One region of the Pseudomonas sp. FW305-3-2-15-C-LB1 genome, then DNA from elsewhere that is predicted to be linked to it. Evidence: predicted binding sites of a transcription regulator. Region 1 holds the regulator's gene; the other holds the start of a gene.
The links. Region 1 encodes sigma-54, which starts transcription at its own class of promoters, with help from an activator protein. Its sites were predicted from a motif close to ANTGGCATNNANNTTGCTNT; they were not measured.
Positions count from the first base shown of each region.

Region 2: the regulator sigma-54 is predicted to act here: its motif matches at 1,242-1,261, upstream of AC3WP7_RS12635 (circularly permuted type 2 ATP-grasp protein).

Region 1 is NZ_JBYSZX010000001.1:222,215-226,392, forward strand. Features, by position in the region: gene rapZ (RNase adapter RapZ) at 1-148, opposite strand, end outside; gene ptsN (PTS IIA-like nitrogen regulatory protein PtsN) at 151-615, opposite strand; gene hpf (ribosome hibernation-promoting factor, HPF/YfiA family) at 626-931, opposite strand; gene AC3WP7_RS01105 (RNA polymerase factor sigma-54) at 1,007-2,500, opposite strand; gene lptB (LPS export ABC transporter ATP-binding protein) at 2,685-3,410, opposite strand; gene lptA (lipopolysaccharide transport periplasmic protein LptA) at 3,410-3,943, opposite strand; gene lptC (LPS export ABC transporter periplasmic protein LptC) at 3,930-4,178, opposite strand, start outside.
Region 2 is NZ_JBYSZX010000005.1:228,219-232,396, forward strand. Features, by position in the region: gene AC3WP7_RS12615 (cation:proton antiporter) at 1-82, shown strand, start outside; gene AC3WP7_RS12620 (hypothetical protein) at 73-207, opposite strand; gene AC3WP7_RS12625 (hypothetical protein) at 219-431, opposite strand; gene AC3WP7_RS12630 (hypothetical protein) at 517-1,062, opposite strand; gene AC3WP7_RS12635 (circularly permuted type 2 ATP-grasp protein) at 1,435-2,844, shown strand; gene AC3WP7_RS12640 (alpha-E domain-containing protein) at 2,847-3,797, shown strand; gene msrA (peptide-methionine (S)-S-oxide reductase MsrA) at 3,811-4,178, opposite strand, start outside.

The sequences.
Region 1 (4,178 bases):
GTTCGGTATGGATCAAGGCGCGTTCCGCCAACTCTGGCAGCAGGCCAGCGGGCAGGTTGTCGATGCAATAGAACCCGTTGTCCTCAAGAACGTTGAGGGCGGTGCTTTTACCCGAGCCGGAGCGGCCGCTGACGATGATCAAGCGCATGGTTACTGCCCGCTCTGTTCATCCAGGACAACCTGGTACAACGCCTCATTGCTGCTGGCGCTACGCAGTTTGTCGCGTACTTCCTTGCGGTCGAGCATGCTGGCGATCTGCCGGAGCAGTTCCAGGTGCGCATCGGTAGCGGCTTGCGGGACCAGCAGGACGAACAGCAGGTCTACCGGCGCACCGTCGATGGCGTCGAAATCGATGGGGGCTTCCAGGTGCAGCAGGGCACTGACAGGTGTTTCGCAGCCTTTGAGGCGACAGTGAGGAATGGCGATGCCGTTGCCAAAACCGGTGGAGCCGAGTTTTTCACGGGCAATCAACGCGTCGAAGACATCCTGCATCTCCAGATCCTGCACTTCGCGCGCGATCAGGTTGGCAATTTGTTCGAGGGCTTTCTTCTTGCTGCCACCCGGCACGTTCACGAGGGAACGGCCGGGGGTCAGGATGGTTTCAAGTCGGATCATGGGGGGAGAGTTAACGACCTGTGCCCTGAAGCAGGCTCAGATTCTTTTCCTTATGCTTTTTGAGTTGGCGGTCAAGCTTGTCGGTGAGCAAGTCGATTGCTGCATACATGTCATCATGTTCGGCATTGGCGACCACTTCTCCACCGGGTATCTGAAGAGTCGCTTCGATTTTCTGCTGAAGCTTGTCGACCTTCATGATGACCTGCACGTTGGTGATCTTGTCGAAATGACCCTCAAGCTTCCTCAGCTTCTGCTCGACATAGTCGCGTAGTGGAGGGGTGACTTCTACATGGTGTCCACTGATGTTGACTTGCATACAGCTTCTCCTTCGTTGCCAGTGCATAAAGCGGCAGGCAAAGGCGCCTGCCACTGGAACGCTGTGGCCCGCCCGTCACATCAAACGCTTACGCTCGCTGGAAGGCGCGATCCCGAGGGACTCGCGGTACTTGGCGACGGTTCGACGGGCGACCTGAATGCCTTGTGCCTCCAGTAAACCAGCGATCTTACTGTCACTCAATGGCTTTTTCTGATTTTCCGCGGCAACCAGTTTTTTGATGATCGCGCGGATCGCCGTGGACGAGCATTCACCGCCTTCGGAGGTGCTGACGTGGCTGGAGAAAAAGTATTTCAGTTCATAAATACCCCGTGGGGTATGCATGAATTTCTGCGTGGTCACGCGTGAAATGGTCGACTCATGCATGCCCACCGCTTCGGCGATGTCATGCAGTACCAGCGGCTTCATCGCCTCGTCGCCGTATTCCAGGAAGCCGCGCTGGTGCTCGACGATCTGGGTGGCGACTTTCATCAGGGTTTCGTTGCGGCTTTGCAGGCTCTTGATGAACCAGCGGGCTTCCTGCAACTGGTTGCGCATGAAGGTGTTATCGGCGCTGGTGTCGGCGCGGCGGACGAAACCGGCATATTGCGGGTTGACCCTCAGGCGTGGCACCGACTCCTGGTTCAGTTCCACCAGCCATCGCTCGTTGTCCTTGCGCACGATCACGTCGGGAACCACGTACTCGGCTTCGCTGGACTCGATTTGCGAGCCAGGGCGCGGGTTGAGGCTCTGTACCAGCTCGATGACCTGGCGCAGGTCGTCTTCCTTGAGCTTCATGCGGCGCATCAACTGGCTGTAGTCGCGGCTGCCCAGCAGGTCGATGTAGTCGGTGACCAGGCGCTGGGCCTCGGCGAGCCATGGGGTCTTGGCCGGCAGCTGGCGCAATTGCAGCAGCAGGCATTCGCTGAGGGTGCGCGCGCCGATACCGGCAGGCTCGAACTGCTGGATGCGGTGCAGGACGGCTTCGATCTCGTCCAGTTCGATATCCAGTTCGGGGTCGAAGGCTTCAAGAATTTCTTCGAGCGTCTCGTCTAGATAACCCTGATTGTTGATGCAGTCGATCAGGGTTACGGCGATCAGGCGATCGGTGTCCGACATCGGTGCCAGGTTCAGTTGCCATAGCAGATGGCTCTGCAGGCTCTCGCCGGCAGAGGTGCGGGTGGTGAAATCCCACTCGTCATCGTCGTTGCTGGGCAGGCTGCTGGCGCTGGTCTGGTAGACATCTTCCCAGGCGGTGTCGACCGGAAGCTCGTTGGGAATGCGTTCGTTCCATTCGCCTTCCTCAAGGTTGTCCACCGTGGGGGCGGTTTCCTGGTAGGAGGGTTCCTGCACGTCGGAATTGGGTTTTTGCTCGATGTTATCGGCCAGCGGGTCTGCATTATCGAAGTCGTCGCCTTCTTCCTGGCGTTCGAGCATCGGATTGGACTCCAGGGCCTCCTGGATTTCCTGTTGCAGGTCCAGGGTCGACAATTGGAGCAGGCGGATGGCCTGTTGCAGCTGCGGTGTCATCGTCAGCTGCTGGCCCATTCTCAGGACTAGCGATGGTTTCATGGCAGGGGCTTAACACCTTATTCGCCGGCGCAATGCGCCATCCACGACAGGGCGCGTGAGCGCCAAACATAAGCAAATTATATGCCTGATGTCGGGTGCTTTGCCTAGAGCGCGGTAACAATAAAAATCCGGAGGTTTTCATTGACTCCCGCGCACCTTGGCGAACGCCGTGACACCACGGTGTTTACAGGCGGAACTCGTGACCCAGATACACTTCCTTGACCAGTTCATTGGCCAGGATTGTCGCGGAATCACCTTCGGCAATCAGCTGGCCGTCATTGACGATATAGGCGGTTTCGCAGATGTCGAGCGTCTCACGGACGTTGTGGTCGGTGATCAGCACGCCGATGCCCTTGGCCTTGAGGTGATGGATGATCTGCTTGATGTCGCCGACCGAGATCGGGTCGACGCCGGCAAACGGCTCGTCCAGCAGGATGAACTTGGGTGCAGTGGCCAGGGCGCGGGCGATTTCCACGCGGCGACGCTCACCACCGGACAGGCTCATGCCGAGGTTGTCGCGGATATGGTTGATGTGGAACTCCTGCAGCAGGCTTTCCAGCTCCTTGCGACGGCCGTCACGGTCGAGTTCCTTGCGGGTCTCGAGGATCGCCATGATATTGTCCGACACCGACAGTTTGCGGAAGATCGACGCTTCCTGTGGAAGATAGCCGATACCGGCACGGGCGCGGCCGTGCATTGGCTGGTGGCTCACGTCCAGGTCATCGATCAGCACGCGCCCCTGGTCCGCCTGGACCAGGCCGACGATCATGTAGAAGCAAGTGGTCTTGCCGGCGCCGTTGGGGCCGAGCAAGCCGACGATCTGGCCGCTGTCGATCGACAGGCTGACGTCGCGCACGACCTGACGGCTTTTATAGGCCTTGGCCAGATGCTGGGCTTTCAGGGTTGCCATTACTCGGCCTTCTTCTTCGGCTGGATAACCATGTCGATCCGTGGACGAGGCGCGGTGACCTTGTTGCCATTGGCACGACCGGCGTTTGCAATCTGTTTCACGGTGTCATAGGTGATCTTCTCACCTTCCGTGGAGTTGCCATCGGGGCTGAGCACCTTGGCCTGGTCGATCAGGACGATGCGGTTCTGCTGGGCATGGTATTGGATGGTCTTGCCGTAGCCCTTCATCGGTCCGGTATCGGTCGCGGACTGCTTCTGTTCGAAGTAAGCCAGGTTGCCGACCGAGGTCACGACATCGATATCGCCGGTCTTGGTGCGCGTAAGCGTCACGGTATTGCCGGTGATTTTCATCGAACCCTGCGTGATGATCACGCCGCCGGTGTAGGTGGCCACGCCTTGCTTGTCATCCAGTTGCGCATCGTCAGCTGAAATGTGGATCGGCTGCTGGCTATCGTTCGGCAGAGCCCAGGCGCTCACGCTTCCCAGTGCTGCGCCCAGGCCGAGCAAAATAGGGAGAGTTTTAACGAGCCTCATACTGTCCTCTTACGTTCGATAGCAGGTGTATCCTGCTTTCTTTCAAATACGCTTTCATTCCCTTGCCAGTCGATACACCGCCAGCGCCGTCGATTCTAACGTCTTGCTCGGTCTGCGCATATTGCTTCTGCGGGAATACGGTCATGCGACTGCTGGTAATCACGGTCTCACGGCTTTTATCGTCAGTGCGCGCAATGCGCACCGAGTCGATCAGTTCCACCTCGGTACCGTCCGG
Region 2 (4,178 bases), on a different contig from region 1:
GAGCATCGTCGTTCATGGCCTGAGTACCCAGCCGATGCTGGTGTGGTATGAACGACGAGCCAAGGCGGACGCTCAGTCCTGACGCTCTGTATTGCCTACGTCTGCCGCGTCATCCAGGTCGTTGAGCGGCACTTCTGCATCATCCATCAAGGAACCGGGGTCTTCATTGCCCGGGTCGTTGAGTTCGTCGTCGAGTTCTTTGGACATGACCGTCTCCTCTAACCGCCCTGGGTATCGATATCGGCATCGGTTTCAGGCTTGGGCTCGCGCTCGGGCTTGAAGTCTGGACTGTAGTCGTTTTCCGTGGCTTTGGGGTCTTTGGCCGGGACCGGGTCTTTCGGTGCGTCGGCAGCGGTACCGGGAGCCGGTTCGCCGCCGTCGATGGCCGGGTCGTTGCGGTTATCGAGTTGCGGGGCTTTGCTTGTGCTCATGGGTCACCTCGTTACAGGCCGCAGGGAAATCAGCAGGGCCTACAGGTAAGGTGCTGCGCCACCCGGCGAAGTTCCGTCCGATTGCTCAGCGGATCGGGTTGTCGACCTGGATATAGAACGCGTATATCCCCAGCACCAGCCAGAACACCATGAACAGCCAGGGCGCACGCATGGAGAACAGCAGCGACTTGCGATAGCCCTTGTGGGACGACTCCATTTCGGAAAACAGCGGCGACTCATCATAGGCCATGCCCATCACCGGCTCGCTGCGCAGCAGTTCGCTCTGCTTGTAGTGCCAGTGATCGATGATTTCGTACGCCGCCCGAATGCCTGGCCAGGCATTCAGGGAGCTGAGAATGCCCAGCGAGACCAGGAACACCGGCACCACGAGGGTAAACAGCTTGCCCCACTCCGGGTTGAGGTTGCCCATGCCGGAAACAAAGGCGATCACCAGGAACGATTGCGCCGTGAGATAAGCGTCGGTGCGGTTGGCCAGGATGGTGGTTTCGTACTGGATCTCGCGCCGGTAGAAGTCCAGACGGTCCTTGGGCGAACCGAAGATCTTGGCGTTGTGTTCGCTGTGGTCGGTCAGGGCCGCTTCCGGTGTATGGGGAGAGATGATTCTGGGCATGACGGTGCTCCCTGCGGGTTCAAGTCCTGTTAGAAGAATCAGCGGCGAGTGAAGTTCAAGTTTGTTCATGCACCAAGTCGGGGCGCCTGCCAGGCACTGCCCCCTTCTGGTGAGCGGGCGTGTTGTTGTGAGCGGGCTTGCTCGCCACAACACGCCCCTCACTACAAGCAATTCAGGGTTTCGGCACAGGCATTGCTTTATCCATTCATCTGCCCGGATACAGGAGCATTCGTTACCCCCCGACCCAGAGCCGACTCCACAAGAAAGTAAGGACCAGGCCCAGTGGCACCCTTAGCCACGGGCTCATAAAAAATGCGTTTTTTGAAACGGCAGTGCCACCCAAGCGTCCCTCGGCACTGACAAGGTACTGGAATGGCTCGATCTTTCTTCGATGAAATGAATGACGCAAACGGCGCCTGCCGTGCGCACTATCAGGACTTCTCCCGCTGGCTGGCGAATACGCCGCCGGAACTGCTGGCCCAGCGTCGCCGCGAAGCCGATTTGCTGTTTCACCGCGCCGGGATCACCTTCACCCTCTACGGCGACGAACAAGACACCGAGCGCCTGATCCCCTTCGACATCATCCCGCGCAGCATCCCTGCCAGTGAATGGAGCGTTATCGAACGCGGCTGTATCCAGCGCGTCAATGCGCTGAACATGTTCCTCGCCGACATCTACCATGACCAGCGCATCATCAAGGCCGGGATCATTCCGGCGGACCAGGTGCTGGGCAACGAGGGCTATCAGAAGGCCATGGTCGGCCTGGACCTGCACCGCGACATCTACTCGCATATCTCGGGTGTCGACCTGGTGCGTGACGCTGACGGCACCTATTACGTGCTCGAGGACAACCTGCGCACCCCCAGCGGCGTGAGCTACATGCTCGAAGACCGCAAGATGATGATGCGCCTGTTCCCCGAAGTATTCGCCAAACAACGCATCGCGCCGGTGGACCACTACCCCAACCTGCTGCTCAAGACGTTGAAGAGCTCCAGCCGCCTGGACAACCCCAACGTGGTGGTACTGACCCCGGGCCGCTTCAACAGCGCGTTCTTCGAACATGCGTTCCTGGCCCGGGAAATGGGTGTGGAACTGGTGGAAGGCGCCGACCTGTTCGTGCACGACCTCAAGGTGTTCATGCGCACCACCGACGGCCCCAAGCCGGTCGACGTGATTTACCGGCGCATCGATGACGCCTTCCTCGACCCCAAGGCCTTCAACCCCGAGTCGATGCTCGGCGTCCCCGGCCTGGTCGCGGCCTATTGCGCCGGCAACGTAGTGCTGGCCAATGCCATCGGCACCGGCGTGGCGGACGACAAGTCGATCTACCCCTATGTGCCGGAAATGATCCGTTTCTACCTGGACGAAGAACCGGTGCTACAAAACGTACCGACCTTCCAGTGCCGCAAGCCCGATGAACTGTCCCACGTACTGGCTCACCTGCCGGAACTGGTGGTCAAGGAAACCCAGGGTTCCGGTGGCTACGGCATGCTGGTCGGGCCGGCTTCCAGCGCCGCCGAGATCGAGGACTTCCGCCAGCGCATCAAGGCGCGTCCCCACGCCTACATCGCCCAACCGACGTTAAGCCTGTCCACCTGCCCCACCTTCGTTGAAAACGGCATCGCCCCACGGCATATCGACCTGCGGCCCTTTGTGCTGTCGGGCAAGGAAACCCGCCTGGTGCCCGGTGGGCTTACCCGCGTGGCATTGAAGGAAGGCTCGTTGATCGTCAACTCGTCGCAAGGCGGCGGAACCAAGGACACCTGGATGGTGGAGGGCTGAGTATGTTGAGTAGAACCGCCGCAGATCTGTACTGGATGTCCCGTTACCTGGAGCGTGCCGAAAACCTGGCGCGCATGCTCGAAGTCAGTTACTCGCTGTCGTTGATGCCACAAGCCGGGCGCAGCGACGGTCTGGACGAACTGGCCATGTCGTTGCTCAGCAGCGGCACCCTGGACAGCTACCTTGAACGCCATAAACAGCTGGATGCCGAGCGCATGCTGCACTTCTTCGCCCTCGACGAAGAAAACCCCGCCAGCATCTACAACTGCCTGCGCGCCGCCCGTGGCAATGCTCACGCCGTACGCGGGCGCATCACCGCCGACATGTGGGAAAACCTCAACGCCACCTGGCTGGAAATGCGCAGCATCGCCGCCGGCGGCCTGGCGCGACACGGCATCAGCCACTTCTGTGATTGGGTCAAGCAGCGCTCGCACCTGTTTCGTGGGGCAACCTCGGGGACGATCATGCGCAATGACGCCTATCGGTTCATTCGCCTCGGCACCTTTGTCGAGCGTGCCGACAACACCCTGCGTTTGTTGGATGCGCGCTACGAGATGTTCGGCGAGGAATCGGAAGAAGTCAGTGACTTGTCGGCACGCGGTTATTACCAGTGGAGCGCCCTGCTCCGCGCGCTGTCGTCCTTCGAGGCGTATACGGAGCTGTACCCGAACGCGTTGAACGCCCGTTCCGTGTCCGAATTACTGCTGTTGCGCAGCGATGTGCCGCGCTCGTTGCATGCGTGCATCGAGGAGTTGAGCCATATCCTGGCGGACCTGCCTGGCAGTTATGGGCGCACGGCGCAGCGCCTGGCGGCGGAGTTCGAGGCGCGGCTGCGGTATACGGGGATTGATGAAATCCTTGAAGACGGCTTGCACAGCCGTCTCACCGAGTTTATCGACACCGTGCGCGAGTTGGCGCGAGCAATTCACAGCTCGTACCTGGAGGTTGTGTAATCCACAACCGGGGTTACTGGTGTTTTACCAGCACCGGCTCGGCGCGGTATTGGTCGGGAAAGAGTTTCTTGAGCTGCGCCACCTTCGGAAGATCATTGATCACGATGTAGGGGTAGGACGGGTTCTCGGTGAGGAAGTCCTGATGATAGGACTCCGCCGGGTAGAACACCTTGCCCATCTCGATTTTAGTGACGATGGGTTTGTCGAAAGGCTTGGCAGCGTCCAACTGGGCGATGTAGGCCTGGGCGACGTTTTGCTGTTCGGCGTTCTGCGCAAAGATCGCCGAACGGTACTGGGTGCCGGTGTCGGGCCCCTGGCGGTTGAGTTCGGTGGGGTTGTGGGCCACTGAGAAATAGATCTGCAGCAGTTTGCCGAAGCTGA